3 regions of the Aquimonas sp. genome follow, and region 2 is predicted to be linked to each of the others. Evidence: predicted binding sites of a transcription regulator. Region 2 holds the regulator's gene; each other region holds the start of a gene.
The links. The regulator HrcA, encoded in region 2, represses chaperone genes, less so after heat shock. The targets are predictions, from matches to a motif close to TTNGCACTCNNNNNNNNNGAGTGCNAA.
Positions count from the first base shown of each region.

Region 1: a site for HrcA is predicted at 3,329-3,355, ahead of rpoH (RNA polymerase sigma factor RpoH). Genes of this name have one in related genera too.
Region 3: a site for HrcA is predicted at 9,170-9,196, ahead of groES (co-chaperone GroES). Genes of this name have one in related genera too.

Region 1 is NZ_JBILJQ010000017.1:55,694-65,966, reverse strand. It holds gene ftsE (cell division ATP-binding protein FtsE) at 1-457, shown strand, start outside; gene ftsX (permease-like cell division protein FtsX) at 496-1,455, shown strand; gene ACIQ7H_RS07720 (response regulator) at 1,660-2,508, shown strand; gene ung (uracil-DNA glycosylase) at 2,505-3,221, shown strand; gene rpoH (RNA polymerase sigma factor RpoH) at 3,366-4,235, shown strand; gene queD (6-carboxytetrahydropterin synthase QueD) at 4,305-4,661, shown strand; gene ACIQ7H_RS07700 (phasin family protein) at 4,826-5,218, shown strand; gene ACIQ7H_RS07695 (potassium/proton antiporter) at 5,452-7,245, opposite strand; gene ACIQ7H_RS07690 (DUF2141 domain-containing protein) at 7,470-7,886, shown strand; gene ACIQ7H_RS07685 (YifB family Mg chelatase-like AAA ATPase) at 7,903-9,408, opposite strand; gene ACIQ7H_RS07680 (accessory factor UbiK family protein) at 9,430-9,711, opposite strand; gene rarD (EamA family transporter RarD) at 9,892-10,273, opposite strand, start outside.
Region 2 is NZ_JBILJQ010000021.1:46,691-56,963, reverse strand. It holds gene ACIQ7H_RS08780 (GFA family protein) at 1-79, opposite strand, end outside; gene dnaJ (molecular chaperone DnaJ) at 79-1,206, opposite strand; gene dnaK (molecular chaperone DnaK) at 1,374-3,284, opposite strand; gene grpE (nucleotide exchange factor GrpE) at 3,394-3,945, opposite strand; gene hrcA (heat-inducible transcriptional repressor HrcA) at 4,055-5,101, opposite strand; gene recN (DNA repair protein RecN) at 5,339-7,033, shown strand; gene fur (ferric iron uptake transcriptional regulator) at 7,378-7,779, opposite strand; gene ACIQ7H_RS08745 (outer membrane protein assembly factor BamE) at 7,926-8,327, shown strand; gene epmA (EF-P lysine aminoacylase EpmA) at 8,418-9,401, opposite strand; gene lepB (signal peptidase I) at 9,417-10,217, opposite strand; gene lepA (translation elongation factor 4) at 10,236-10,273, opposite strand, start outside.
Region 3 is NZ_JBILJQ010000061.1:572-10,844, reverse strand. It holds gene hflK (FtsH protease activity modulator HflK) at 1-387, shown strand, start outside; gene hflC (protease modulator HflC) at 384-1,325, shown strand; gene ACIQ7H_RS16490 (FMN-binding negative transcriptional regulator) at 1,437-2,069, shown strand; gene ACIQ7H_RS16485 (YidB family protein) at 2,248-2,682, opposite strand; gene ACIQ7H_RS16480 (TlpA family protein disulfide reductase) at 2,867-3,421, opposite strand; gene ACIQ7H_RS16475 (protein-disulfide reductase DsbD domain-containing protein) at 3,418-5,625, opposite strand; gene ACIQ7H_RS16470 (Ig-like domain-containing protein) at 5,797-8,352, opposite strand; gene cutA (divalent-cation tolerance protein CutA) at 8,598-8,933, opposite strand; gene groES (co-chaperone GroES) at 9,243-9,530, shown strand; partial or broken gene groL (chaperonin GroEL) at 9,696-10,273, shown strand, end outside.

The DNA.
Region 1 (10,273 bases), on a different contig from region 2:
GCCGTATGCGCGCCGCCGCATTGGCATGGTGTTCCAGGATCACCGCCTGCTGGTGGACCGCAGCCTGTTCGACAACGTCGCCCTGCCGCTGCTGATTGCGGGCGTCGCCCGTGCCGAAATCGAGCGCCGGGTGCGCACTGCGCTGGAGCGGGTGGGCCTGCTGGCGCGCGAACGCAGTCTGCCGCTGGCGCTCTCCGCGGGCGAACAGCAGCGGGTGGGTATCGCTCGCGCGATCGTTGCGCAGCCGCCGCTTCTGCTGGCGGACGAGCCCACCGGCAACCTGGACCCGCAGTTGGCCGAGGACATCATGCGGTTGTTCTCCGAGCTGCCTGCCCAGGGCACGGCGGTACTGGTGGCAAGCCATGATCTGCATCTGGTACGCCGATTGGGCAAGCGCGTGCTGGTGCTCGACCACGGCCGGCTGGCCGATGACTTCCGTCCGCAGGTGCGGGCGTGAGCCGCGGCAACCGCCGACGCCATCCTGTCGCAGCCGCGGTGGCGCGTCCTGCGCCGGGGCGTGGCGGAGTGCGTGCACGTCTGCGCAATTGGCGTGACCTCCATCTATACAGCCTGGTGTCCAGCCTGGGTCGTCTTGCCAAGCGGCCGTTTGCGACCGGGCTTACGGTCGGCGTGATGGCTGTAGCGCTGGTATTGCCGCTGGCGCTGGGCCTGCTCCTGGGCAACCTGCAGCGCCTCTCGGGCGTGGTTGAACAGGCGCGCGAGATCGGCGTATTCCTGAAAATCGAGCTCGATTCCAGCGCAATCGATACCGCGCTGGCCGCCGCGCGCGATTTGCCGTGGGTTGACTCGGTCGGCCTGCGGACACCTGAGCAGGGACTGCAGGAATTCCGCCGCTATGCCGGTTTCGGCGAGGCGCTGGATCTGCTGGAGGACAACCCGATCCCGGCGGTGCTGGAAGTGGTTCCAGTAGCCACGGCGTCGACCGAGGCACTGGTTGCTGCGCTGGAGGCACTCCCGCAGGTCGAACTGGTGCAGCACGACGCTCTGTGGCGCGTGCGCCTGGACGGCTGGCTGGCGTTGGGGCAGCGTTTCACCCTGGTTCTGAGTGCGCTGCTGGTGGTCGGCGCCGTGCTGGTGGTTGGCAATACGGTACGCCTGGATATCCAGGGCCGCGCCGAAGAAATCGCGGTCATTCAATTGTTGGGCGGCACGACCGGATTCGTGCGACGGCCGTTTCTGTATCTCGGTGCCTGGTATGGCCTGCTGGCGGGCGCGCTTGCCCTGGCGGTGTTGCTCGCCCTGCTGGGCGGCCTGAAAACGCCGGTCGATGCGGTCGACGCGAGCTACGACAGCGGTTTCCGCCTGTCCGGATTCAGTATGCTCGACGCCCTGGGGGTGGTGCTGGGCTCGGCGGCACTGGGCTGGCTCGGCGCTTTTCTGGCCGTTGGCCACCACGTGCGGCAGGGGCAACCGGGGAGTGCGGTAGATGATTGATGGAATCGAGTACCTAGCAGCCTGTCGGACTTTGCTTGGCCGGGCTGCAACCTCGCCTGCGCGGGCCATTTTTTTGTCGATCGTTGTCCAAGAGAGCCCGCTATTGGCCTGCGAATCGTCGAAAAACTGTCCTCGCGCAGTCGAGTATTCGCCTCGCCCCCCAAAGCCCGGCAGGCTGCCGGGGCGGATCGTCGGGAGTCGCGCATGAGCGGCGCCAGCATCACCCGTCATATCAGTTCCGAAACGCCGCGAGTGATGGTGGTGGATGGTTCTCGCGTGGTGCGCCGGCTGATCGAGCAGGTGCTGACCAAGGAGCTGCCGGGTGTGACTGTGATTTCCTGCGAGACCGGCGCCGAAGCGCAGGCGGCACTGCAGGGCGGGGTGATCGATCTGGTCACGACTGCGCTGCGTCTGTCCGACATGGACGGCCAGCAACTGGCGCGCTATGTGCGTGAGCATGCGCCGCAGGCCTTTATCCCGATCATCGTCGTCTCTGGCGATGTCAACGAGCGGCTGGTCGGGCGCAGCTTCAGTGATGACGTCACCGACTACTTCGACAAATCCCTGGGCTTCGCTGCCCTTGGCGCCTTCATCCGCGGCTATGTGCGCCCGGAGGATGAGATCGGCGGGGAAGTTCTGTACGTTGAAGACAGCAAGGTGGTCGCGGTCGCCACCCGGCGCATGCTGGAGAAGCACGGCTTGAAGGTGACCCACGTGGTCAGCGTCGAGGACGGCCTCGCCCTGTTGGAGCAGTACGCGGCCGAAGGCCGGGTCCCGGGGCCGGATATCCTGCTGACCGACGTTTACTTGAAAGGCGGCATGACCGGTCACGATCTGCTTGAGCATGTCCGTGGCCGCTTTGCATACGGCAAGGCGCAGCTGCCGATTCTGGTGATGACCGGCGACGACAATCCCGCCAATCAGTCGTCCCTGCTGAAGGCGGGCGCGAATGATCTGGTCGAAAAGCCCATTGAAGAGCGCCTGCTGGTTACCAAGCTGCTGTTTCAGCTGCGGGTTGGCAGGATCATGCGGCAGAAGGTGGGCGTGACGTGAGCCCGGAGCTTGAGCGGGTGCGTCTGCATCCCTCGTGGAAGGCCCGGTTGGCAGAGGCGTTGAGCAGTCCGCAGATGCAGGTGCTGCGCGCGTTTCTGCTGCAGCAGCGCGAGAAGGGCGTGCGCACATATCCACCGGCCAGTCAGATCTTCGCCGCTCTGGACTGCACGCCCTTCGAGGACGTGAAAGTCGTGATCCTTGGACAGGACCCGTACCACGGGCCGGGGCAGGCGCACGGGCTCAGCTTTTCGGTGCCGCCCGGAGTGCCGGTGCCGCCCTCGCTGGCCAATGTTTTCGCAGAGATCAAGCGTGATCTTGGCCATGAACCGCCGGGCCATGGCTGTCTGCAGGCGTGGGCAGAACGTGGCGTGTTGCTGCTGAATGCGGTGCTGACGGTGGAAGCCGGACGTGCAGGCGCTCATCAGGGCAAAGGCTGGGAGGCCTTTACCGACGCGGTCATCCAGAGCTTGAGCAGCGAGCGCGAAGGCCTGGTGTTCATGCTCTGGGGCAGCTACGCGCAGGCCAAGGGCCGGGTCATCGATCGCAATCGCCACGCGATCCTGAAAGCACCGCACCCCTCGCCGCTGTCGGCCTATCGAGGCTTCGTCGGTTGCGGCCATTTCTCGGCCGCCAATCGCTATTTGCAGGGCGGTGGCGGCGCGCCGATCGACTGGTCGCTGCCGCGGTTTGCAGACTCGGCAGGGCGCCCTTGAAATCCATCTGCAGCGTCTCCAACTGGCACTGACGCCTGGTCGCGGTCCCGGAGTTGCATGGCGTGTTCGACCCCAAAGGATGGGGAACGCGGAACTTCACCTGCGGTTTAGCACTCTCAAGGGTAGACTGCTAAAGTTCCGACCATGGAGATGAAAATGACGCACGCTCTGGTGGCCAACAACCTCCCGATCCCTTTCGCGATTGGTTCCCTTGACGCCTACATCGGCACGGTGAACCGCATCCCGGTGCTTACCGTAGAAGAAGAGCAGGAGCTCTCGCGCCGCTTCCTGGCCGAAGAGAGCTTGGAGTCTGCGCGCAAGCTGGTGCTGTCGCACCTGCGGTTCGTGGTGCACGTCGCCCGCGGCTACAACGGCTACGGTCTTCAGCTGTCCGACCTTATCCAGGAAGGCAATATCGGCCTGATGAAGGCGGTCAAGCGTTTCGACCCCGATCAGGGCGTTCGCTTGGTCTCGTTTGCGGTCCATTGGATCCGCGCCGAGATGCACGAGTTCATCCTGCGCAACTGGCGCATCGTCAAGGTTGCGACCACGAAGGCGCAGCGCAAGCTGTTCTTCAACCTGCGCAAGAGCAAGCGCCGCCTCGGTTGGATGAACCATGAAGAAGTGCAGACGATCGCGCGCGACCTGAACGTGCCGGCGTCCGAAGTGCTTGAGATGGAAGCGCGCCTGCAAGGTCAGGACATCGGCTTCGATGCGCCCTCGGACAACGACGACGATGCGCGACCAGCGCCGGTCGCTTATCTGGAGCAGCACGGCGCTGATCCATCGCTGCAGTATGCGGCGGATGACGAAGAAGAGAATCGCCTCGAGATCCTCCGCGAAGGTCTCGCCAGTTTGGACGCGCGCTCACGCGACATTGTCAAGCGTCGCTGGCTGGGTGACGGCAAGATCACCCTGCAGGAGCTGGCTGACGAGTACGGCGTATCCGCTGAGCGGATTCGCCAGGTTGAGGCCGCGGCGATGAAGAAGATGAAGGGCCTGTTCGCAGCGTAAGCTGGGATCTTTGGCGTGTTCAGCGGGCCTCGCCAAGCGGCGGGGCCCGCTTCGTTTGCGGAGGCGGCAATGGAAATCTTCAAGGTGTTCACGCTGGAAGCAGCGCATCGTCTGCCCAAGGTGCCGGCGGGTCACAAGTGCGCGCGCCTGCACGGGCATAGTTTCCGCATCGAGATTCACGTCGAAGGCACGCCCGACCCGGAGACGGGCTGGTTGATGGACTTTGCCGACATCAAGGCAGCCTTCCTGCCGATCTACGACCAGCTCGACCACCACTACCTGAACGACGTCCCCGGGCTCGAGAACCCCACCAGCGAGCGCTTGGCGCAGTGGATCTGGCAGCAGCTGAAGCCGCGTCTGCCCGAACTGTCGCAGGTGGTGGTGCACGAAACCTGCACCTCCGGCTGCCGCTACCGCGGAGAGTAGGCCTGTACGCCGGGGTACGGAGATCATCGCGCGCACCCTCTGTCAATCATTTCAATGAACTGCAGATAAACCGCAGAATCTGGGTCGTCGGTAGAATGTTGCATCGCAACATGAGGTCGGGATAGGATTCTCGGCACCCCAACCGCTCAGCCCAGGAGTGCGCCATGTTCGATCAGATCAATGCCCAGTTCAGCCAATTCACCAAGCAGCTGACCGAGTCCGCGCTGCGCGCGAACGCGATCGCCGTCGAGCACTTCGAGACCCTCGCCGCCCTGCAGGTCAAGGCGCTTGAGGGTCGCGTGAGCGCCGCAACCGCATTTGCCACCGAAGCCGGTGAAGTGCGTGACCTCGAAGCCGCCAAGGCATTCCTGCCGAAGAGCATCAGCTTCGTGAAGGATGCTTCCGAGCACCTGATCGCTGTCGGCCAGGAACTGGTAGCGCAGAACCTCAAGACCTCGGAAGCCCTGGCTGGTCTGGCCAAGGCCAATTACGACGTCGCCAGTGAAGTGGTTGCCCGCCCGGCTGTCAAAGTGGCGACCAAGGCGAAGGCTGCCTGATTTTCTGAATCAAGTGGCGCGCATCGCGCGTCACTTGAGTCTTGCAGGCGGCCTCGCTGCCAGCAGACGCACGTCGCGGACAACCTCCCTCCCTGTCTGCGACGTTTTTTGAAACCGGCAGTCCCACGTGGCTGCCGGTTTTTTTGTGTCCGGGCGGTAGCGTCGAGATGGGCATGTGATTCTGCTCCCGAGCCGCTATCTGGCCGGATCTGCCACCGTGCGATCGGCGTTTTCTAGGGCGCCCCGCTGCGTGGGCGCAGCCGGTGCAGCAGGCCGCGCATACGACCGACGCGGGTGCCCAGCTTGATTCGCGTGCTGCGGAATTTCAGGCCGACTCGGCTGACCCGGTCATCCAGCAGATCGCGCACCACCAGCCGTGCCTCGCCGATCTCCAGTACATCGCCGATCTGCGGCTGATCGTCGTAGCGTTCGGCGAACAGCTCGGCGGCGCTGCGCGTCTGCAGTCGCAGGCTGAGCTTCAAGCCATAGAAGTCGGCCAGCGGCCCCAGCGGCACATCGCCCGGCAGCGTGAACTCGCCGAACAGCTCGCGTTCCGCCTCGCGGGCTTCGCTGGCTTCGGCAAACAGCCAGTCCAGACGAATGACCCGGCCGGGCGGCGCCAGGTAGTAGGCGTAGTCTTCAGCCTGCAGTCGGCCCGCATCGTCCGGCGTGATCACCACGCCCTCGCGCACCACCAGCACCGGGCGAGCCCAGCCGGGAAGCCCGCCGCGGCCCTTGATCATGGCGCAGTCGGGGGCAACCCGATAGCCAACCATTTCGTGCTCCAACTGGCCCGGCAGGTCGAGTTCGACTCGCCGCGAAGGCGCGTCGCGGCGCGGCACCGCGACCTTCAGCTGGAAGGCGGCCCAGCTCAGAGTCCAGCCCTGGATCAGCAATGACGACAGCACCACCACGAAACCGACGTTGAAGTACAGCTGGGCGTCCGGTAGGCCGACCAGCATCGGCACCGAGGCCAGGAAGATGCCGACCGCGCCGCGCAAGCCGACCCAGGACACGAACACCACCTCGCGCCGGGGGAAGCCGAATAGCAGCAGGCTCAAGCCCACTGCGACGGGTCGAGCGACGAACATCAGGAACGCGGCAATGCCAAGTGCGGGCAGGGCCGCATCCAGCAGTCGCGAGGGCGTAACCAGCAGGCCGAGCACGAGGAACATCAGCATCTGCGCCAGCCAGGTCGCGGCGTCCTGCACGCTGAGCACATTTGCGAAGGCACGCACCGGTCGATTGCCTACCACCAGGCCGGCGATGTAGACAGCCAAGAACCCGCTGCCTCCAGTCAGGTTGGTCAAAGGCACCAGGGCGATCGCCGCACTTACCGCCAGCAGCGGGTGCAAGCCGGCTGGCAGATCGAGCCGGTTCAGCGCGCGCGCAAGCAGAAGGCCACCAAGCACGCCAGCCAAAGCACCGAATCCAACCTGTTGAAGCAGGTCGATCATCAGACTGCGAGGGTCGATCGCGCTTGGCACCATGGCCAACCCAACCAGCAGCAGCGTCAGAAAGATCGCCATCGGGTCATTGCTGCCGGACTCGATCTCCAGGGTGGCGCCGACCCGACGCTGCAGATGCAGCCCGTTCGAACGCAGCAGGAAAAACACCGCAGCGGCGTCGGTACTGGCCACGATGGCGCCGATCAGCAGCGCTGGAATCCATTCGAGCCCGAGGATGTAGCGAGCCGCCAGGCCAGTGAGGGCTGCCGTTATCAGGACACCCGCGGTGGCCAGGGTGGCCGCGGGCGCCAGCGCGCCGCGCACTTGCGAAAGCCGAGTGCGCAGTCCGCCGTCGAACAGGATGATCGCCAGCGCAACCGAGCCCAGCGCGTAGGTGAACTTGTAGTTGTTGAAGGCTATGCCGCCGGGCCCCTCTTCGCCGGCCAGCATGCCGATGATCAGGAAGATCAGCAGCAATGGCGCACCGAAGCGCGTTGCGATCAGGCTGGACAGGATGCCCGCCAGCAAAAGGAAGCCCAGGGCCAGCATCCAGAGATCATTGGCCAGCAGGCTTTCCATAGCTCCATCCCGAGGTCGCGACGTTCAGACTCGCGGTCGGACCAAGCCGAAGTCAACAGCAAATTTGGCATCGACCACACTCCGCCGAACGGTGCTTTATTGCAGGGCTGCAGCAAGCCCGCTACTTTTGAAGCGTTGAAGTTGCGCCAACGGATCTGCGGGGACACGCAGAGCGGCTGTGCGTGAACTGGCCGGGGGGCAGAATCAGGGGAATGAAGGCGGACATGAAGCATATGCATTGGAACGGATTGGGGCTGCTGGCCGCCTTGATCCTGGCTGCCGCTCCGGCGCGTGCGGCCGAGCTGATCGTTGAAATCACCGGGCTGAACACCGGCGAGGGAAAAGTCGTGATGGAGCTGTTCGGCAGCCGCGCAGGGTTTCCACGCCAATCCAGCTACCGGCTTGAGGCGGATATAGTTGAAGGTACAGCCCGCGCCGAGTTCAAGGATCTTGGCCCGAGCGACTACGTCGTGCATGCCTGGCATGACATCAACGGCGATGGCGAGCTGGACCGTGGCTTCGGTGCCGAGCCCTTCGGTTTTTCCAACGGCCTGCGCGATCGCCGTCCGAGTTGGGAAGAGGCGAGGGTCAGTCTCGGCATCGATCCGCTGGTGGTGCGGATCGACCTGGCCGGCGATTGAGCCACTGGGCGCGAGCTCAGCCGCGCCGGTCCATGCGGCGGTAGCCAATTGCTTCAGCGATATGCGCGCTGCCAATCGCCTGCCCACCCGCAAGGTCGGCGATGGTCCGTGCCACGCGCAGGATGCGCTGGCTCGCGCGGGCCGACAGCTGCAGCCGTTCGACCGCACGTTCCAGCAGCAATTGATCCGGCATCGCCAGCCGGCAATGGGCGTTCAGCTCGGTCTGACCCAACGCTGAGTTGAGCCGCCCAGCGCGTTGCAGCTGGCGCTCGCGCGCGGCCTGCACGCGAGCGCGCACGCATGCGCTGGATTCGCCGGGCGCTGCATCGGGGCGCAGTTCGATCGCTTGTACCCGCGGGACTTCAATCTGCAGGTCGATGCGATCCAGTAGCGGGCCCGAGATCCGGCTGCGGTAACGACCGACCTGCTCGGCGCTGCAATGACAGCGGCCGGATGGATCGCCGGCCCAGCCGCAGGGGCAGGGGTTCATCGCGGCAACCAGCTGAAAGCGCGCCGGAAATTCGGCTTGGCGCGCGGCGCGCGATATGGTGATGTGACCAGACTCCAGCGGCTCGCGCAGCACCTCCAGCACGCGCCGATCCCACTCAGGCAGCTCATCGAGAAACAGCACACCGTGATGGGCGAGGCTGATTTCGCCAGGTCGCGGATGTGAGCCACCACCCACCAGAGCGACGCCGCTGGCGGTGTGGTGCGGCTGACGGTACGGCGGCACGCGCCAGCGGGTGGGGTCGATACGGGTTTGTCCGACCGAGGCGACTGCTGCGACTTCCAGCGCTGCGGCTTCGTCGAGCGGCGGCAGGATGCCCGGCAGGCGCTGCGCCAGCATCGACTTGCCACTGCCGGGCGGGCCGCACATCAGCAGGTTGTGGCCGCCCGCGGCGGCGATCTCCAGAGCCCGTCGGGCCAGGGGCTGACCGCGCACATCGGACAGATCCGGGCCCTCGAACACGATGATATTCTCGGTCGGCAGCAGCGCACGTTCCAGCGTCGACTGCCCGCGCAGAAACGCGCACACCTCCAGCAGGCTGGTCGCGGTGAGGGCGCTGCCGTCGGAGACCAGCGCGGCTTCGTGACCATTGTCGTGCGGCAGAATCATCGAGCGGCCGGCGCGCCCCGCCGCCAGCACCGCGGGCAAGGCACCATCGACTCCCCGCAGCGCGCCAGTCAATGCCAGCTCGCCTAGGAACTCGTGCGTCTCCAATGCCTTGGCCGGCAGCTGACCGGAGGCGGCGAGAATGCCGAGCGCGATCGGCAGGTCAAATCTGCCGCCGTCCTTGGGCAGGTCGGCGGGTGCGAGGTTGATCGTGATGCGCCGCTGCGGCAACTCGAACTGACCGCAGATCAAGGCAGCGCGTACGCGGTCGCGGCTTTCCTTCACGGCAGTCTCGGGCAGGCCAACGATCGACATGCCCGGCAGACCACCCGACAAATGGACCTCGACCTGCACCGGCGGCGCGCTCACGCCGTACTGCGCGCGGCTGTGAACCACGGCCAGTGCCATCTGCGTAGGGGTCCTGAGGAATCAATTGCGAGCGTGCGGCGGCGATTGGCTCGCCTGCGCGTCGATACGCGCTTCCAGATCGCCCAGCACGCGTTCGAGCAGGGCCAGCTTCTCGCGGGTGCGCAGCAGCACCGCGCGCTGCACGTCGAACTCTTCGCGGGTGACCAGATCAAGCTTGCTGAAACCCGAGTGCAGCACGGCGCGGAAATTCTTCTCGACGTCGGTGCGGGCGTCTTCCAGCCCCGGGGGCAGCAGTTCGCTGAGGCGGTGAGCAAGATCATCGAGAGCTTTCAGGCGGATCATCGTGCGTCCTTGATGTGCGGGTGTCGGGCCAGTCTAGGCGCCGGCCAGCGACTCGGAACTAGGCGAATTGCCCGTCTAGGGGTAAGAGATTTCTTACCCCTGATTCGTCCAATGGATTGTCTCAGCTGCCGCGTGCGCGCCAACCCCCTGTTCAGGGCGTCCAGCGGGCGGGTCGGCCAACTAGCTTGCCGGCACCACGGCCATGCCGCGCCGGCGCTGCTGCCGCCAGCCTTCGGCCGCGTACACCACCAGCGCCAGCCAGATCAGGCCAAAGCCGATCGCCTGGACTGAGCTGAAGGCTTCTCCGAACACGAAGATCCCGAGCAGGAACTGCATGCTCGGGCCGATGTACTGGAGGATGCCGAGCATCGAGTACGGAATGCGGCGGGCGCCGAAGGCGAACGCGATCAGCGGTACGGCCGTGAGCGCGCCGCCGGTAATCAGCAGTGCATCGGTGCCCCAGTGGCCGTGGAAGATCGCACCACCGCCGGCTTGCTCGGCCCACCACAGCCAAGCCAGCGCCGGCAGGAAAAGCAGCACGCTCTCCACGCCGAGACCGGGG
Region 2 (10,273 bases):
TGATCGAGTCGATCCCGCCCCGCACTTCGACCCGCACGGCGCCGCACTGGCAGCTGCCGGTGTAGATCGACTCCGGCATCAGCCGGTCATCTTCTCGAAGAAGCTCTTGACCCCATCCAGCCACGAAGTCGCACGCGGTGAATGGGCGTGGGCATCGGCGCCTTCGAAGGTCTGTTCGAACTCGGTGAGCAGCTCTTTCTGCCGCTTGGTCAGCTTGACCGGGGTTTCAACCACCACCCGGCACATCAGATCGCCTTTGCTATGGCTGCGAACAGACTTGACGCCCTTGCCGCGCAGGCGGAACACCTTGCCGGTCTGCGTTTCGGCGGGGATCTTGACCACCGCTTCGCCTTCAAGCGTCGGCACCGGCAGTTCGGCACCCAAGGCGGCTTGGCTGAAGCGGATCGGCACTTCGCAGTAGAGGTCATCGCCGTCGCGCTGGAAGATCGCATGCTCGCGCACGCGCACCTCGACGTACAGATCACCCGATGCCGCGCCGGCAGGGCCGGCCTCGCCTTCACCGGCCAGACGGATGCGATCGCCGGTATCGACGCCGGCGGGGATCTTCACCGCCAGGGTTTTCTCGGACTCGATACGGCCGGCGCCGTGGCAGGTCTTGCAGGGGTTCTTGATGGTCTTGCCGCTGCCAGCGCAGTGCGGGCAGGTTTGCTGGATGCTGAAGATGCCCTGCTGCATGCGCACGCGGCCGTGGCCGGCACAGGTGCGGCAGGTTTCGACTTCACCGTCGGCCGAGCCGCTGCCGTCACAGACGCGACAGGCCACCACAGTCGGAATCTCGATTTCCTTCTCGATTCCGGCGACGGCTTCTTCAAGATCAAGGTCGATCACGTAGCGCAGATCGGCGCCGCGCCGCGGGCCCTGCTGACGCCCTCGACCGCCGCCGAAGATGTCGCCGAACACATCGCCGAAGATGTCGCCCATATCGACACCGGCACCGCCCCGCCCACCGCCCGTACCGCCTTCAAACGCGGCGTGGCCATGCTGGTCGTACAAACGCCGCTTCTGCGCATCGGCCAGTACTTCGTAAGCCTGCTTGGCCTCCTTGAACTTGGCCTCGGCGCTGGCGTCATCCGGATTGCGATCGGGATGCAGCTTCATCGCCAGGCGGCGATAGGCCTTCTTCAGGTCTTCGTCGGAGGCCGAGCGTTCGACGCCGAGGATTTCGTAGTAGTCGCGTTTGGACATGGCTGGGAATCGGAAATCGGGAATGGGGAATCGTCGGAGCCGAGAAATCAGCCGACACGCAGCGCTCACCGATCCAGCTCGACCGGTTGCAGCAGCCAGAAATGGAAACGGGGAGCCGGGTCGCCTTCACGATTCCCGACTCCCCATTGCCGATTCCCGGCTTCAAATCACTTCTTGTCGTCCTTGACCTCGGTGAACTCGGCATCGACCACGTCGTCCTGGGCCGCGCTGGCCTGCGGGCCGGCATCGCCGCTGCCACCACCACCGGATGCGGCAGCCGCCAGCGGCTGTGCCACGGCTTCCAGCGCCTTGGTCTTGGCTTCGATCTGCGCCTTGTCGTCGCCCTTCATCGCGGTTTCCAGATCCGACAGGGCCGCTTCAATCTTGGCGATCGCTTCGCCGCCGACCTTGCCGCCGTGTTCCTTGATCGCCGCGCGGGTGCTGTGGATCAGCGCATCGGCCTGGTTGCGTGCGCCGACCAGCTCGTGGAAGCGCTTGTCTTCCTCGCGGTTGGCTTCGGCATCGTTGACCATGCGTGCGATCTCGTCCTCGGACAGGCCCGAACCGGCCTTGATCTCGACGCGCTGCTCCTTGCCGGTCTTTTTGTCCTTGGCCGACACATGCAGGATGCCGTTGGCATCGATGTCGAAGCTCACTTCGACCTGCGGGTTGCCGCGCGGGGCGGACTCGATGCCGGTCAGGTCGAACTTGGCCAGCGACTTGTTGAACTTGGCCTGCTCGCGCTCGCCCTGCAGCACGTGCACGGTGACTGCGGTCTGGTTGTCTTCGGCGGTCGAAAAGGTCTGCGAGGCCTTGGTCGGCACCGTGGTGTTCTTCTCGATCAGCTTGGTGAACACCCCGCCCAAGGTCTCGATGCCCAGCGACAGCGGGGTCACGTCGAGCAGCAGCACGTCCTTGACCGCACCGGACAGCACACCGCCCTGCACCGCCGCACCGATCGCCACGGCCTCATCGGGGTTGACGTCCTTGCGCGGCTCCTTGCCGAAGAACTCGGTGACCGCCGCCTGCACGCGCGGCATGCGGGTCTGGCCACCGACCAGGATCACCTCGCTGATGTCGCTCATGCGCAGGCCGGCGTCTTTCACAGCGATCTTGCAGGGTTCAATGGTGCGCTTGACGAGTTCCTCTACCAGGGCTTCGAGCTTGGCGCGGGTCAGCTTGATGCTGAGGTGCTTCGGGCCGGCTGCGTCTGCGGTGATGTACGGCAGGTTGACTTCGGTCTGTTGGCTGGTGGAGAGCTCGATCTTGGCGCGCTCGGCAGCGTCCTTCAGGCGCTGCAGAGCCAGCGGATCCTTACGCAGGTCGATGCCCTGGTCCTTCTGGAATTCCTCGACGAGATAGTCGATGACGCGCATGTCGAAGTCTTCGCCACCCAGGAAGGTGTCGCCATTGGTCGCCAGCACTTCGAACTGCTTCTCACCGTCGACTTCGGCGATCTCGATGATCGACACATCGAAGGTGCCGCCGCCCAGGTCATACACGACGATCTTGCGGTCGCCGCCCTTCTTGTCGAGACCATAGGCCAGCGCCGCAGCGGTGGGCTCGTTGATGATGCGCTTGACGTCGAGCCCGGCGATCTTGCCGGCGTCCTTGGTGGCTTGGCGCTGACTGTCGTTGAAGTAGGCCGGTACCGTGATAACGGCTTCGGTGACCTTTTCGCCGAGGTAGTCCTCAGCGGTTTTCTTCATCTTCGCCAGCACTTCGGCGCTGATCTGCGGCGGCGCCATGCGACGGCCGTCCAGAGTTGACACCCAGGCGTCGCCGTTGTCGTGGGCGACGATGCCGTAGGGCACCAGGTCAAGGTCCTTCTTCACTTCGGCGTCAGTGAACTTGCGGCCGATCAAGCGCTTCACCGCGTAGAAGGTGTTCTTCGGGTTGGTAACGCCCTGGCGCTTGGCCGAGGCGCCGACGAGAGTCTCGCCGTCCTTGGTGAAGGCGACGATGGAGGGCGTGGTGCGGTCGCCTTCCGAGTTTTCGATGACCTTGGCCTGGCCGCCTTCCATCACGGCCACGCAGGAGTTGGTGGTGCCGAGGTCGATACCGATGATCTTGCCCATGGGTGTGCTCCTTTTGATTTTGCTTGCGTGGCCCGGGACCGGGCCTTCACTGGTTCGCTACATGGGGCGATGGTTTTAGCGTTTCAAGCGCAGCCACCGCCGGGAAGGCTTATTGGCTGACCACGACCATCGCCGGGCGCAGCAGCCGTTCATTGAGCAGGTAGCCCTTCTGGAACACCTGCAGCACGGTGCCGGACGGATGCTCCGCACTCGGCTGCATGCTGATGGCCTGATGGTGCTCGGGGTTGAACGGCTTGCCGACCGGGTCGAGCGTGCTCAGGCCATTGGTTTCGGCGACCTTGATCAGCTCGCGCTGGGTCAGGGCCAGACCTTCGCTGACCGCCGAACCGACGCCGGCGGCGTCGATGCCGCGCTCCAGCGCGTCCAGCACCGGCAGCAGGTCGCCGAGCAGGCGCTCATTGGCGAACTTGCGCGCGTGTTCGACGTCGCGCAGCAGGCGCTTGCGCTGGTTCTCCAGGTCGGCGCGCTCGCGCAGCTGCTCTTCGCGCGCGCCGATCAGGGCGAGCTGCAGCTCGTCGATCCGCGCCGACAGCAGTTCGACCTCGCTGCGCGGTTCTGAAGCTTCCTGCGCAGCGCTGTCGACGGACTGGGGTTCCTGGCTCATGGAGTCTCCTGCGGGTTCTGGGTGATTTGGACGCATACGGGAAGCCAGCAACGTAGCCGGCAGATCCGGGCGGTTGAGCCCGAGGCGGTAGAGTTCCCCCGTGACGGGGCTCCGCAACTTGAGCAGAGGCCCCGCGACGGGGGCTTTATTGGGCCTGCTGCGCTCGATTCAAGGCCACACCCAACACATTGGCGGTCGCTTGCACCATCGGAATCACCCGCTCATAGGCCATGCGGGTCGGCCCGATCACGCCAAGCACGCCGAGCACCTTGCCGTCAGCGCAATAGGGAGCGGTGACCAGGCTGCAGCCGCCGAACGGGGCGAGGCCGGATTCTTCACCGATGAACAGGCGCACGCCCTCGGCCGAAGCGCAGCCTTCCAGCAGCTGCAGCAGCTCGCGCTTGCGGGTGAAGGCATCGAACAGATCGCGCAGGCGGTCGAGGTCGGACAGGTCCTGCACACCCATCAGGCGGGTGTGACCAGTGACCAGCACATCATCAGGGACACCGAACGCGCCCTCCGCCACTTCCACTGCAGCCGACAGGATCACGTCCATCTCGCTGCGGGTGTCCTTCAGCTCGCGCACCAGCTGGGTCCGCACTTCACCCAGCGGACGCCCCGCGAAGTTCGAGTTCAGATAGTTGGAAGTCTGCTCCAGCTCGGAGGCGGTGTAGGGCCTGCGCGTGCTCAGGATGCGGTTCTGCACCTCGTTGTCGGTGAACACAAGGATCACCAGCACGCGCTGCGCATCCAGCGGCACGAAATCGATGTGGCGAAACGCGAACTGCTCGCGTCGCGGCACCGTCACCATGCCGACGAAGTGGGTTGCCGCCGACAGCAGCTCGGAGACATTGTTGAGCAGGCCCTGGGTGCCGAGCGAAGGCGAAAGGCCCTGCCGCAGCAGGTCGATCTCGGGGGCCTCCAACGGCTTGACCTGCAGCAGGCTGTCGACAAACAGCCGATAGCCCTGCGAGGTGGGCACTCGCCCGGCCGAGGTGTGCGGGGTGGCAACCAGGCCGAAGTCTTCGAGATCCGCCATCACGTTGCGGATGGTGGCCGGGCTGAGATCCATGCCCGAGTGCTTGGCCAAGGTACGCGAGCCCACCGGCTCGCCGTCGCGGATGTACTGGGCGATCAGGGCGCGCAGCAGGCTGCGGGCACGACTATCAAGCTGGAAAGCGGGGCGATTCATTGAGTTGATACATAAGGCCTTGGCGGGTCGCTGGCAAGTGTCAACACGGGCGGCGCGCAGCAAACGGATACCGCTACAGCCCTTGGTCGCGGTGCTTTGGGCCGCAGTCCGCAACGCGGCAGCCATTCCGTCGAGCGCGGCCCGGAACGCGGCCGCCGTATTGGCGCCCCTGTCCCCGCATGCTAGCGTTCGCGCCCTTGTGCAAGGCGGTTCAATGCGTCGTCTACGGACCATTTCATGTTGAGTTCCCTGTTCGTCAAGGACTTCGCCATCGTCAGCGAGGTCGAGCTCCAGCTCGATCGGGGCCTGACCGTGATTTCCGGCGAGACCGGCGCGGGCAAGTCGCTGCTGGTCGATGCCCTGCTGCTGCTGACCGGCGCCCGTGCCGACGCCAGCGCCGTGCGCCACGGCGCCGAACGAGCCGAGCTGTCGGCGACCTTCCGTCTGCCCGATGACAGCCCGGCTCTGGCCTGGCTGCGAGAGCAGGAGTTGGATGAGGACGGCGAGTGCGCTCTGCGTCGGATCGTGCGCGCCGACGGCGGCTCCAAGACCTGGATCAACGGTCGCCCGGCGACTGTCAGCCAACTCGGTGAGCTCGCCGGCTTTCTGGTCGAGATCCATGGCCAGCACGAACACCAGGCCCTGCTCGACCGCACCCAGCAACTCGGCCTGCTGGACGGCTTTGCGCGCAATGCCGAGGCGCTGCAGCCGGTGCGCGCCGCCGCCGTCGAATGGCAGCAGCTGAAACGGCGCCGCGAGCAGCTGGCAGGCGCCGCGACCGACCCCGGGCCACGGCTGGAGCTGCTGCGTCATCAGCTGGGCGAATTGAGCGCCGAGGCGCTGTCGGCGGAGGCCTACGCCGAACTGATCCAGACCCATCGCCGCCTGGCCAATGCCAGCAGCCTGATCGAAGCCTGTGCCCGCGCGGTGGCGCGCATCGAGGGCGAAGATGGCTTTGATCTGATCCGCAGCCTGCGTCAGACCGCGACGGATCTGGCCCGCTTCAGCGAGCACGAGCCGCGCCTGCGAGAAGCCTCCGAACTGCTGGACTCCGCCTCACTCCAGGCGACCGAGGCCGGCGCTCTGATCAACCAGGTCCAGGACAACCTGGATCTCGATCCCGGCCGCCTACACGAGATCGAAACCCGGCTCGGCCGCCTGCATGACCTGGGTCGTCGCCATCGAGTTGATCCGTCTGCGCTGAAGGACTGCGCCGATGCGCTGAGCGCCGAGATCGAGGAGCTCGAAGAAGCCGGCAGCGCGATCGCCAAGATCGATACCCGCATGCAGGCCATCGCCAGCGACTGGGCCAAGACCGCGGCCAAACTCTCGAAGCGGCGTCGAGAGTTTGCACAGACCCTGAGCCGCGAGGTATCGCTACTGATGGCCGAGCTCGGCATGGCCGGCGGCCAGTTGCAGATCCAGCTTGATGCCCTGCCCGACCCCGAGCCGTCCCCGCTGGGCGCCGAGCGGGTGGAGTTTCTGGTGGCCGCCAATGCAGGCCAGCCGCCGAAACCGCTGCGGCGCACCGCCTCAGGCGGCGAGCTTTCGCGCATCAGCCTGGCGATTGAAGTGGCGACCCTCGGCATAGACCCGACCCCCACCATGGTGTTCGACGAGGTCGATACCGGCATCGGTGGCGCCGTGGCTGAAATCGTCGGCCAGAAGCTGCGCGCACTCGGCCGCGAGCGTCAGGTGATGTGCGTGACCCATCTGCCCCAGGTCGCCGCGCAGGGCCATCACCACTACAGCGTGCGCAAGGGCGAGCGTGACGGTGTCACCGTCAGTGCGCCCAAGCGCCTGAGCCCCGAGGACCGCGTGGAAGAAATCGCCCGCATGCTCGGCGGCGTCGAGATCACTGAAACCACGCGGGCGCACGCGACGCAGATGCTTGCGTGCGCTGCGCGCGCGGGATTGGGGAGTGGGGATTAGGGATTCGCCGAGGGACGCGCTGGCGGGGCGAGCCTAGCAGCCTGTCGGATTTTGGTTGGCCGGGCTGCAAATCCGCCTGCACGGTCCACTAGCCGCCGATTCTTGACCAAGAGAGCCCACTCGGCCCGCGAATCGTCGAAAAAGTGTCCTCGCGCAGTCAGATTCTCACCTCGACCCCCAAAGCCCGACAGGCTGCTAGACGGCCATGCTGCGCAATGTGTTTCGCGTCACTCGCAAACTAGGCAAGTCCAGCCCGCGATTCGGATCCCGCTTCAGACCGCCGGCCGAAGCGTGGTCGAGTTCCAGAGCGCAGACACCCTACCCGGCCATTCCCGAATCCCCAATCACCGCTTCTTGCGCACATACAGCACGAGGCTGTGATCCTCAATGTCGTAACCGTGCTTTGCAGCGATTTCGTGCTGCAGGCGTTCGATCTCTTCGCTGACAAACTCGATCACCTTGCCGGAGTCGACGTCGACCATGTGGTCGTGATGGTGCCCGCGGTCGATCTCGAACACAGACTGGCCGCCCTCGAAGTTGTGCTTCATCACCAGGCCGGCAGCCTCGAACTGGGTCAGCACCCGATACACCGTCGCAAGTCCGATGTCCTCGTCGCGCTCCAACAGCTTCTTGTAGATGTCTTCGGCGGTCATGTGACGCGGGCTGGCGCCTTCCAGCACCTCCAGAATGCACATGCGCGGATGGGTCACCTTGAGGCCGGCGCGGCGCAGATCCTGCGATTCCATCGGGGGTCTCCTTGAACAAGCGGCCGATCGCGGTGAGCGCGCGCAACCAGGCCTGAATGCAGGCCCGCTGCGCCTTGCGCAGCGACGACCAGCAGGGCGTCGCAGTGTATCATCGGGCGCCTGTTCGCCCCGGAAGCCCGCACCGCATGCGCTCGATTGCTCTGTCCCTGTTGATTGCTCTTGGAACCGCTGGCTGCGGCGTTCTCTACAAAGTGGACATCTACCAGGGCAACCTGCTGGACGAACGCAATGTCGCCCAGCTGAAAGAAGGCATGAGCAAGCGCCAGGTGCTGTCCCTGCTTGGCAGCCCTTCGGTCAGCGACCCCTTCCATGCGAATCGCTGGGATTACCTGGCGACCATCTCGCAGCGTGGCTCCGAGCCCGAAGTGAAGAATCTGGTGCTCAACTTCGACGGCGACAGCCTCGCCAGCTTCGACGGTGATTACTTCCCGAAGCAGGACAACGAACTGCGCATCCGCCTGTCGCGCTACGGCAATCTGCCGCGCGAAGAGCGCGAAAAAGCGCGCCAGAGCCGCGCTGGCCGATAACACCCGCAGAGATCACCCCATCCGGGATCGAGCCTCCGCACATCGAGCTGGCCGAGGCCCTGCGCGGGATCTGATTCATGGACTGAACTTTCAGGCCCGGGCCGTGGGAAAGGCCAGCACCTCGTCAATGCTCGCGGCCTGCAAGAGCACCATCAAAAGTCGATCCAAACCCATTGCTACGCCGGCGCAGTCCGGCAGTCCGGCCTCGATCGCATCCAGCAGCAACTGATCCATCGGCAGCTCACGTTCGCCGCGCACTGCGCGTCGCGCGTTGTCGGCGCCGAAACGACGATGCTGCTCGGCACTGTCCGCCAACTCCCAGTAGCCGTTGGCCAGCTCGACGCCGCCGACATAGGCCTCGAAACGGCAGGCATGCGCATCCTCGCCCTCGCCCGCCAGACGGGCCAGCGCACATTGGGTGGGCGGGAAATCGTGCACCAGATAAAGCGTTGCGGGATCGAGCTTGGGCTCGATGCACAGGCTCAGCAGCAGATCGAGCCAGTCGTCGCGCTGCAGATCGCGCGCCTCGACTCCAAACGCCTGCAGGGGCGACTGCAGCTCGGCGATCGAGGCAACGACGGGGTCCAGCGCGAGGTTTTCGACAAACAAGGCGCGATAGCTCAGCCGGCGCGTTGCCAGTGACCGGCCCACCAAGGCGAACGCGGAGTGCAGAAGCTCGGCGACTTCGTCCATCAATCGATGATGGTCGAAACCGAGCCGATACCACTCAAGCATGGTGAATTCGGGATTGTGGCGCCCACCCGCCTCACCGTCGCGAAACACTCGGCCGAGTTCGTAGCAATCGCCTAAGCCGGAGGCCAGCAGCCGCTTCAACGGGAATTCGGGCGAGGTACGCAGGAACCGCTCTCGGCTGGCGCCGGCCAGCGGCCCGCTGTACTCAAGACTGAAACTGCGGATGTTCGGATCGGTGTTGGAAGCCGCCGACAATATCGGGGTTTCAACTTCCAGCACGCTGCGTTCGAAAAAGAACTCACGCAACACGCGATAGAGACGCGCCCGCAGACGCAGGGCTTCGGTCGCTGCACTCGGTCGCCAGGGCCTGTCGGCACTCATGGCTGCAGTTGTGTCCTAGTCGATGCTCTTGCCGATGCGGCTGAAGGAGATTCCGCTGTCCCAGCTCATCCAGATCAGGAACGCGCGCCCGACCAGATTGCCTTCGGGCACGAAGCCCCAGGCACGGCTATCCAGACTGTTGTCGCGGTTATCGCCCATCGCGAAATAGTGCCCCTCGGGCACCACCCAACGGTCTTGACTCATCCGCCCCAGCGCGAGCTGACGCACCAGGATCTCGTGGGTCTTGTCGCCAAAGCGCTCTCGCAAATGCTCGGCGCCATCCATTTCGCGGCCATTGCCAACGCCGATATAGCGACCGACGCGCTCCTGCGGCTGCGCCTCGCCGTTGATGTACAGGATCTTGTTCCGGTAGACGATCTCGTCACCGGGCAGGCCGACCACCCGCTTGATGTAGTCCTGGCTCGGGTTCTCCGGATAACGGAACACCACCACGTCACCGCGCGCCGGCTCGCCGACCTCGATGAACTTGGTGTTCAGCACCGGCAGACGCAGACCGTAGGTGAATTTGTTGACCAGAATGAAATCGCCGTTGAGCAGGTTCGGCATCATCGAGCTGGACGGAATCCGGAAGGGCTCGGCCAGGAATGAACGCACCAGCAGCACGATCAGGATCACTGGAAAGAACGAGCGTGCGTATTCGACGATGACCGGCTCGCGGACCATTTCGCCGCCGGCGGGAGCGATACCGCCGGCGCGCGCAGCGCGGGCCTTGGCGAAGAACAGGGCATCGATGCCCCAGACCAGACCGGTGAAGGCAGCGAGCCCCACCAGCAATGCGGCGAAATCAAAGTTCACGCGGCGGTTCCTGTGGCTTTACTTGTTGTCGACCTGGAGCACGGCGAGGAAGGCTT
Region 3 (10,273 bases), on a different contig from region 2:
GTGGTGCCGCCCGCTGCCGTGCAGCCGGCCTTCAACGAGGTCAACGAGGCGCGCCAGGAGCGCGAGCGGATGATCAACGAGGCCCAGAAGCAGGCCAACCAGCAGATCCCACTGGCGCGCGGCCAGGCCAATCGCGCGATCGCCGAAGCCGAAGGCTATGCGACTGAACGGGTCAACCAGGCGCAGGGCGAAACCGCACGCTTCAAGTCGATCCTGACCGAATACCGGGTCGCCCCCGAGGTCACCCGCACCCGCATGTATCTGGAAACCCTGAACGAGGTGCTGCCGAAGATCGGCAGCGTGGTGGTGGTGCAGGATGGCCAGATGTCGCCGGTGCCGCTGCTGAATCTGCGCGATGCCAAGCCCGCCGCCGGAGAGCCGAAATGAAGAGCCCGATCATCATCGCCGCGGTCGTCCTGCTGGCCTTCATCACCCTGCGTGAATCCACCTTCGTCATCGACCAGTCGGAGCAGGCGATCCTGGTCCAGTTCGGCGAGCCAGTGGGCGAGCCGATCAGTGAACCCGGCCTGCATTTCAGAACCCCGTTCGTGCAGGAAGTGCGCCGTTTCGACAAGCGCCTGCTGGCCTGGGACGGCGATGTCAGCCAGATCCCGACCTTGGGCCGCGAGTTCGTGATCGTCGACACCACCGCCCGCTGGCGGATCAGTGACCCGCTGCAGTTCCTGCGTTCAGTGCGCGACGAATCCGGCGCGCGCACGCGGCTGGACGACATCATCGACTCGGTGGCCCGCGACATCGTCTCCGGCACCGACCTCGAAGAAATCGTGCGTTCGCGCGATTGGCAGGTCGACGTCAAGGAGGTCGAAGACGAAGCCGTGCTGCGCGGCGATGTTGATCTGGAGAAGCCCAAGAAGGGCCGCGAGCGGCTGGAGCAGGAAATGCTGGCGGCGGCCTCACGGCTGATGCCGGAACTCGGCATCGAGCTGGTCGATGTGCGGATCAAGCGCATCAACTACATCGAGAGCGTGCGCCGCCAGGTCGAGACACGGATGATCTCGGAGCGGCAGTCGATCGCCGAGCGCTTCCGCTCGGAAGGCCAGGGCAAGAGCGAAGAAATCCTCGGCCAGATGGAACGCGAGCTGCGCACCATCCGTTCCGAGGCCGAACGTCAGGCTGCCGAGATCCGAGGCCGCGCCGACGGCGAAGCGACTCGCATCTACGGCGAAGCCTTCGGCGCGGACCCCGAGTTCTACGCCTTCTTCCGCACCCTGGAGAGCTACCGCGCGCTGGGCGAAAACTCGACCCTGATGATCGATTCGGACTCGGAGTTCTTCCGCTATATCGAGTCGACGCGGAGGCGGTGAAAGGCCGGGATGGGGGAGTCGGGAGTGGGGAATGGCAGAGCGCCGGTCACTGCGGCTACGCTGACGAATCCCGAATCCCGAATCCCGATTCTCCATCCCCGATTCCCGCCCATGTACACCCCAAGCGCGTTCACCCTCGCCAACAACGCCGGCCTCGCCCTTATCGATGCGCATCCGCTGGCCACCTTGGTGTGCACGGATGCACTGGGCAGTGAGGTCAATCTGCTGCCGCTGCTGCGTGAGGGAGATGCGACGCTGATCGGACATATCGCGCGGGCGAATCCGCTGTGGCAGCGCTTTGCCGACGGCCAACCGGTGGTCGCGGTGTTCCAGGGCGCGCAGGGCTATGTGCATCCGGGCTGGTATCCGGCCAAGCGCGAGCACGCCAAGGTGGTTCCGACCTGGAACTACAGCTGCGTGGTGGTGCATGGTCGAATCTGCTGGCAGCACGATGCGGCGACGCTGCGCGCGCGAGTCGAAGCGCTCACTCGGAGCATGGAGTCTGTACGCACCGAACCTTGGCAGGTGGATGACGCGCCCGCCGACTACACCGCGGCGCTGCTGCGCGCTATCGTCGGCCTGCGCATCGACATCGAGCGCATTGAAGGCAAGGCCAAACTCAGCCAGAACCATCCGCCCGCCAACCGCGCTGGCGTGATCGGCGGGCTGAGTGAAGCCAGCGATCCGCACGCGAATGCGGCGCTGGCGGCGGCGATGCGAACGGCGCACGAGGGTCTGGACTGAGCACGCGCGATAAGTGCGCGTGCGAGTGCCCGCCCACGCATCAACCGGGGGCGCGTGCAGCTGGGTCCGTCGGACCGGCTCGGTAGGTTGGGCGGAGCCGCAGGCGATGCCCAACGGCGCAGCAACCGAGCTCGCGGCACCGTAGCGAAGGCGTCGCCTGTGCGGTGCGCGTTGTCGCTCAGCGACCGAACAACTTCCCCGCCATGCCAAGCAAGCCATCCACCCCGCCGGCCGCTTCCAGCAGGCCACCACCGCTGGAGGCCTTGTCGACGATCACCGGCAGCGCAGCTTCAAGGCCTGCGGTGGCGGTGCTGGTGTCCAGACCCAACTGCTTGGCGAACCCGGAAAGCGCGCCAGAGCCGAGCACCTTGATCAACTGCTCGCCCGACACCGCGCCGTTGGCGCCATCACCCAGCCACGAACTGGCCAAACTGGCGAGACCGCCGGCATTGAACTTCTCGATCAGTCCGGCCAGATCGACCCGGCCGCTACCGTCGCCCAGCAGGCCCATCAACGCCTTGACGATGCCGTCGATCGGCAGGCCCGAGCCCTGCGCGCCCAGCTGCTTCTGAAACACCTCGGCGCCCATGCGCAGAGTGCTGTTGATGTCCATGCTCGATTCCTGATTGGTAGGCGATAGAGTCGCCGGCGCCAGTGTGAATGACAGCGCGGCATAGGCGCCAGTCGGAGCTGCGGGGCCGATTGGATCGTGCGGCCCAGGCTGATCAGGGCACGCGCAAGCCGCCACCAGTTCGTCGATCGCCGACGCGCAGGGCTCACCGCGCCGCCGAGCGAAATCAATCTGCGGCGTATGCTTCCACCCACTCGTTCAAGCTGGCCTCGCTGAAGGCGCCAAACTTGCGCTGGGCGATGCGGCCGTCGGCGTCGATGAGCACCGAGTACGGCAGCACCGAGCGCGCATTGCCCAAGGTGGTGGAGAGATCGACCGTACCGGGCTGGGCCAGGAACATTGGGAACTTCACCGGCACCTCGGCCAGAAACTCACGCACCTTGTCCGGATCATCCAGCGCGATACCGATCACCTGCACACCGGTATCGCCGCTGCGCGCGTGCAGCGCATCGAGCATCGGCAGCTCTTCGATGCAGGGCGGGCACCAGGTGGCCCAGAAGTTGATCAGCAGCGGGCGGCCATCGAAGTCGGACAGCTTGCTCACGCTGCCGTCCACGGCTTTCAACTCGGCGTCCGGGCGCCGGTCGCCTTCTTCCAGCACCACGGTGCCGGCCGGCAGGGCCGGGCCGCGCGGCTGCATCACGTACTGGCCAGCGAACATGCCGCCGACTGCGCCGGCCACGGCCAAGCCGACGATCAGTGCGGTGCCTTTCCAGTTCATGGCGAATCACCGCGCAGGGCTGAGTCGACCGCGCCCTGGCTGAGCACGGTCGGCAGCACGCGGCCCTCCGCTTCGCCCGGCCGGAACACCACATACAGCGGCACGCCGACCGCGCCGTGCTGCTCAAGAAAGCCGGTGATAGCGGGATCGACTTCGGTCCAGTCGCCGACCATGTAGGTCCCGTCGACGGTCGCCAGCGCCGCCTTGAATGCATCGGTCGACAACACCCGCGCCTCATTGGCCTTGCAGGTGACGCACCAGTCGGCGGTCATGTTGACGAACACGGTGCGGCCTTCGCTGCGCAGTGCAGACAGCCGCACCGCCGAGTAGGCCTCGACGCCTTCCATTGCAGCGCGAGGGGCCGGTGGCAGCAGGGTGTGCACGGCCGCCAGCGGCAGCACCGAGGCGATCATCAGCAGCCAGGCGAAAGCCCGCCCGCCGCGACCTTCCGAGTAGCGATTGCGCTCGTACAGCCACAGGCCGGCGGCCAGCAGCACCAGCCCGCCGAGCACCAGCGCGGTGCCGTCGCTGCCGCGCTGGTTGCCCAGCACCCACAGCAGCCACACGGCGGTGAGATACATCGGGAAGGCGAGTACGTTCTTGAACGTTTCCATCCACGCGCCGGGCCTGGGCAAACGCGCGCCCAGCGCCGGCACGAATCCGATCAGCAGGAAGGGCAGCGCCAAGCCCAGGCCCAGGGCCAGGAACAGCAGCATCGCCAGCCACGGCGGCGCGGCAAACGCGAACGCCAGGGCCGGGCCCATGAACGGCGCCGTGCAGGGGCTGGCCACCACGACCGCCAGCACGCCGGTGAAGAAATCGCCCGGCGCGCCGCTGCGCTGGGCCAAGCCCTGGCCGACGCCCGCAATGCCACCGCCCAGGGTAAACAGGCCCGACAGCGACAGCCCGACCGCGAACATCACGTACACCACAAAGCCGACGAACAGCGGCTGCTGCAGCTGGAAGCCCCAGCCCAAGGCTTCGCCGGCTGCGCGCAGGCCGAGGGCGAGCGCGCCGAGTGCTGCGAAGCTCACCAGCACGCCGGCGCTGTACCAGAGCGCATGCGCGCGCGCCTTGGCCGCGCTCTCGCCGCTCTGCGCGAGGCCAATGGCTTTCAAGGACAGCACCGGCAGCACGCAGGGCATCAGGTTCAGGATCAGGCCGCCGCCGATGGCGCCGAGCAGGGCCAGCAGCAGGGCGCCGATGCCGAGATCAATACTCGCCGCGCCGGTTTTCTGCAGCACATCTTCGGGCGGCAGTTCGCGGGCGACCCCGGCCGGCAGACGCAGCGACACGCCGCGGGTCATCGGCGGATAGCAGATGCCTTCGGTCTGGCAGCCCTGGAACTCGCCGATCACCGTGACCATCGCCGCCGCGCCGGTACTGCGGGCGATCGGCAGGTCGATCTCGACCGGCTCGAAGAACACCTCGACTTCGCCGAAGTGCTCATCGCGATGGCTGACCCCTTTCGGCCAGCGCGGCTGGCCGGCGCTCGCCTCATCGCCTTCCACGCGAAAGGCAGAGCGGTCGCGATACACGTAGTAGCCGCGCGCCGGCGTGATCCGCAGCAGCAGCGCATCCGCGCCGTCGGCAATCGCCTCGAACTCGAAGGCCTGATCTTCCGGCAGCGGCAGGGCGGGGTCGGCAGCGGCGTCCATCGCGAAACCGGGCGACGTGCCCGGCAGGCCCCCAGCGCTGGGTGCATCCGGGAGGTTGAGCAGGTTGGTCTGGGGCGGCGCCGGCAGGCCGGGCAGCACGCTTGCAGGTGCCGCCGCCGGCAGCTGCAGATTGATCAGTTTCTGGTGCGGCGGGTAACAGATCCCGACATCGGCGCAACCCTGGTAGCGCACCTTCAGCGCCAGCTGGCCATCGGCGCCGGCGCGCACGCCATCGAGTCGGGCGACGAGTTCGCCGCGATAGGTTTCGACTTCGCCAAAGAAGTCGTCGGTGTAGGCGGTGCCGGCGGGCATGGCCAATTCGCCCGCGGAACTGCCCTCGCCCTCGGCCAATGCCGAGGTGCGATGGCGATACAGGTAATACCCCTCGGCGATCTGCCAGCGCAGTTCGACGGTCTCCGCATCCAGCGCGCGCGCCTCCAGCTGGAAGGCCTCGTCGATCGGCAGCAGTTCGGATTCATCAACCGCAGCCGCAGGCGCGGACAGGGCCAACACCAGCAGGGCAAACAGGGAGCGGATCAGGGGCATGGGAGGGTCGCAGAGAGGACGGCCGAACCGGCGCAGGCGTCAGCTGACCCGCATACGCGCCGTTGGTTCAGCCAACAGCCCCGCACTTTAACCAATCACGCCGGCTGTAGCCGGTGAAACCACCGCAGGGCCGGGCTGCGAAGCCGGGCCCTGCGGCGTCTGCGGCTCGGATCAGCGCAGCGTGGCCTCGAAGCCGTTGCTGAAGATCGCGTTCGGAACTGGAGTTACCAGCTGGCAGGCGCTCGGAGCCACCTGGCTGCTCTCAAACAAGGCCCGTGTTGCCCATTCGGGGCGGTCGACAAAGGGATTGCGGTTGCCTTGGTAGCTGAAGACGATCTCATTGCGATCGCGTTCCTGCTCGTCGACCGGGTCTTGCTGATGCCATTCAAGAAGAACCAACAGCAGGCCCATGTAGGCGCGCGCTGCCGTATTGCTGGTGATGACGATCAGATCGCGGTCGTCAGTCAGTTCCAGATCAGGGATGTCACCGTCGTTACCTTCGTCCGCCGCTTGGCCCTCGTAGCGCATTGCCATATAGAAGACGACTCTCGCCATGTTGCCGCGCACCTTGTTCCAGACCTCGTACGAGCCTGTGTTGCCATCGTTCGGGGAGTACCAGTTGGAGTTGCCCGGATAGCTTCCGTCCCCGCCGCCAACGCCGTTGTTGGCGATCGTCCGGTTCTCCAGGCAGCCGCCTGAAGGCGGACAGTAGGCGAACGGCTTGTTGCCACGGTCGGCGTTGAACCCCTCGTCGGAGAGATGCAGCATGTGCAGGTCGTTGTGCGCGGCCAGGGTCTCGGGCCTGAAGCCCAAGGAGCGCGGCCAGACGTGCTCGCGGTTGTAGCGCAGGCCGCTGACGCTGCCGCACGTCGCGGCCGCCCCCGAGCCACCTACCCGCGCACCCGGCTTGGGGTAGCTGCAGTTTCGGTAGATGTCCAGAATCGTATTCTGGTTAAGCGGGTCCTCGTCGGCGAGTTCGAGCTGTGTCCAGCCGTAGGGGAAAGGCGTGTGCCCATCAATGGTCGCGTGCAGCGAACAGCGCAGTTGCTCGGGGCTGCTGGTGTTGACCTGGGCGTAGTAGTCACCCGCACCTTCGCTGGTCTGAAAGCTGATCAGCACATTGGCCGGCAGCGGCTGGCCGGCGCTGTCGGTAATCGCTGCAGCCACAAGCCGCAGATCGCAGCGGTCGCCTTCCTGCAGCAGGGCCTGCGGGCTCAGCGTGATGCTCTGGCCGCTGGCTGGATAGGTCAGCCCGATCGCGCCGCCGGCATCGCATTCGAGGCTGATTGCAGCCGCGGCCAGGCTCACCGTCTCGCTGAACTGCAGGCTCGGAGTCACCGCTGGCGCGACCCCGGTGGCGCCGTTCGCGGGCGTGCTCGACAGCAGCTGCGGCGGCAGATCGGCGACCGTGCTGAAGCTGAGCGCGACCGGCGCGCCGAGCGGATCCGGCGTGCCATCGCGATCGGTCACCGCCGCGGCCGGCACATTGACTGCGCAGCTGGCGGAATTCGGCAGCGCACTGTTTGGCGTCAGCACGATCTCGCTGGCCGGGCCGTTGCTGCTGAAGCCGACCGGCTGCGCATTGCAGACGAAGCTCACCTGCGCCGCGACGAGGTCAACCGGTTCGCTGAAAGTCAGCCGCACCGTCTGGCTGGTAGCGACATTGGTGGCGCCCTGCGTAGGTACGGTCGACAGCAGGCTCGGCGGCACATCGGCAGCAGTCTGGAAGCTCAGCGCAATCGCGCTGCCCAACGGGTCGGGGGTGCCGTCGCGATCAACCACCGCGGCGGCGGGAATACTCAACACGCAGCTGCTGGAGAACGGCAGCGCCGCGTTCGGCGTCAGGCTGATCAGGCCGGCCGGGCTGTTGCTGCTGAAGGCGACCGCATTGCCGCCGCAGGTCAGCACGACCTGGGCGCTGTCCAGCGCCACCGGCTCGCTGAACTGCAGGCCGATCACCTGGGTCGAGGGCACGCCGGTAGCGGCGTTCGCCGGCTGGGTCGACAGCAGCACAGGCGGGTTGTCGGTCAGGCTGCCGATCAGCACGTCGTCGATGGCGAGGCCATCGTCATTGCTGCTGGCATTCAAGTCGATCCAGCGCAGCGCGAAGCTCTGCCCCGGCGCGATGCTGATGCCACTGATCTCGCCGCTGACAAGCGTGCGATTGGCGGCCGCGTTGCCGTCGAGGGCACCGACCGTGCCGGCCGTCACCGGCGCGATGAAATCCAGGCTGTCGACATCAACCCAGGTCGCCGCCGCATCCGCGATGCCGGTGGCGCCGACGCCGATCTGCAGGTCCAGCCGGTCGACCCGGCCCACCGTCCCCAGGCGCCACTGCTCACCGGTATAGCTGAGCGGCAGCGAGCTCAAGGTGCCGCCGGTCTGGTTGCTCAGCAGCACGCCGAAGCGGCTGTTCAAGCTGCCCGACAGCAAGGCACCCAGCGCGCGCTCGGTGCTGCCAGTGCTGCCGTAGCTGAAGGTGTTGCCGGAGTTCGAGCCGCCGTTGTCGACGCCATAGGTCGCGTTGGCGTTGTTGCCGGCTTCCAGCAGGGCCCAGCCGGTCGGCAGCTCGCTGGAGGTGGTGCCGGCCGCACTGGCCAGGCTGTTGAAATCCTGGGTGTAGCCACCGCTGTAGGCCAGCTGGGCCTGGGCGACCGGGCTGGCGCCGACAGCGAACACGAACAGAAGCGTGGCCGGCGTGAAGGCGCGGCCGAAGAGAGTACGCATGTAGTGAATCCCCGCGAAGCATGAAGTGGCCCGCGTGCGCGAGGCGCGGCGAGCGGGCCATCCTGGCCGCCGCAACGCATCGCCCTCCGCAGCCCCGGCCAGGGCGCTGCGAAGCGGGCAGTAAGCCGGTCCGGAGCACCCTGCCCCGGCCGGCGAACCTGCGAGCATAGCTGGGGATTGCTACGGCGTCTTGTCAGTGCGCCGGCGTGCTCGGCCGGGCACGCATCGAGTCCGATGCTGCCGCTTCAACCGGCCCGCATCGGCGGCGTTGCGCCGAACCGCAGCCAGTCGAGGTAGGTCTGTAGGCCGCCTTCGATCGGCAGCGCGATCAGCTCCGGCAGCGCATACGGATGCAACTTGGTGATCTCGTCCATCAGCTGCTCCATGTTGGCGCTGCGGGTTTTGATCAACAGTTGCACCTCGCGTGCGCTCTCGACCTGACCCTGCCAGCGATACACCGAAGTGATACCCGGCAACAGGCTGACGCAGGCGGCAAGCTGGGTTTCCACCAGCACGCGGGCGATGGCCTCGGCGATCAGGGAATCCGGGGCGGTGGTGAGAACAAGCTGCAGATCGGACATTTGGGGGCCGGGAATGGGGAATCGGGATTCGTACGAGCTGATTGCGTCCGGGCTGAAGGCTGAGGGCACTCATCGGGTGGGTGTCTCGGCTGAGGGGCCCGGAGCAGCGCACCTGTTCGCTCGGCTCCCCCTTGAAAGCGCAGAAAGTACCCCCCAACTAGCGTCTGCCCCGGCGCTGATGTCGGTTGTTCAGGCCAGCCGGCCTGGATCGACCGCGTCACATTCTGTGGCTAAACTTGGCACTCACCAACGGCGAGTGCTAACAAAGCGTTGGCCCTTCGACAAATCAGTCACTTACCGAGGATCCCCATGAACCTGAAACCCCTCCACGATCGCGTCGTCATCAAGCGCATGGAAGAAGAGCGTCTGTCCGCGGGCGGCATCGTGATCCCAGACAGTGCCACCGAAAAACCCATCCGCGGTGAAGTCGTCGCCGTTGGCGAAGGCAAGCCGCTCGACAACGGCAGCGTCCGCGCGCTGAAGGTCAAGGCCGGCGACAAGGTGCTGTTCGGCAAGTATGCCGGCACCGAAGTGAAAGTCGAAGGCACCGAGTACCTGGTTGTCCGCGAAGACGATATTTTTGCTGTCATCGGCTGAAGCCGCTGACAGCGGGATTCGGGAGTTGGGATTCGGGATTCGTAGAAGCCAAGAGCTTCCGCCCTTCGGGGCGTATCGATCCTGACGCCCTTTTCGAGTCCCGTAAGCACTGATGTCGCGAATCCCAAATCACGAATCCCCAATCCCGCTTTCGAGGTACACCCCATGGCAGCCAAAGAAATCAAGTTCGGCGAAGACGCGCGCGTCAAGATCCTGCGCGGCGTCAACATCCTGGCCAACGCCGTCAAGGCCACGCTGGGCCCGAAGGGCCGTAACGTCGTGCTCGACAAGAGCTTCGGCGCCCCGACCATCACCAAGGACGGCGTCTCCGTCGCCAAGGAAATCGAGCTTGCCGACAAGTTCGAGAACATGGGCGCGCAGATGGTCAAGGAAGTCGCTTCCAAGACCTCCGACAACGCCGGTGACGGCACCACCACCGCGACCGTTCTGGCCCAGGCCATGATCCGCGAGGGCATGAAGGCGGTCGCCGCCGGCATGAACCCGATGGACCTGAAGCGCGGCATCGACAAGGCCGTGATCGCCGCCGTCGCCGAGCTGAAGAAGCTGTCCAAGCCCACCGCTGACGACAAGGCCATCGCCCAGGTCGGCACCATCTCGGCCAACTCGGACGAGTCGATCGGCAACATCATCGCTGATGCGATGAAGAAGGTTGGCAAGGAAGGCGTGATCACCGTTGAAGAAGGCTCCGGCCTCGACAACGAACTCGACGTCGTCGAGGGCAT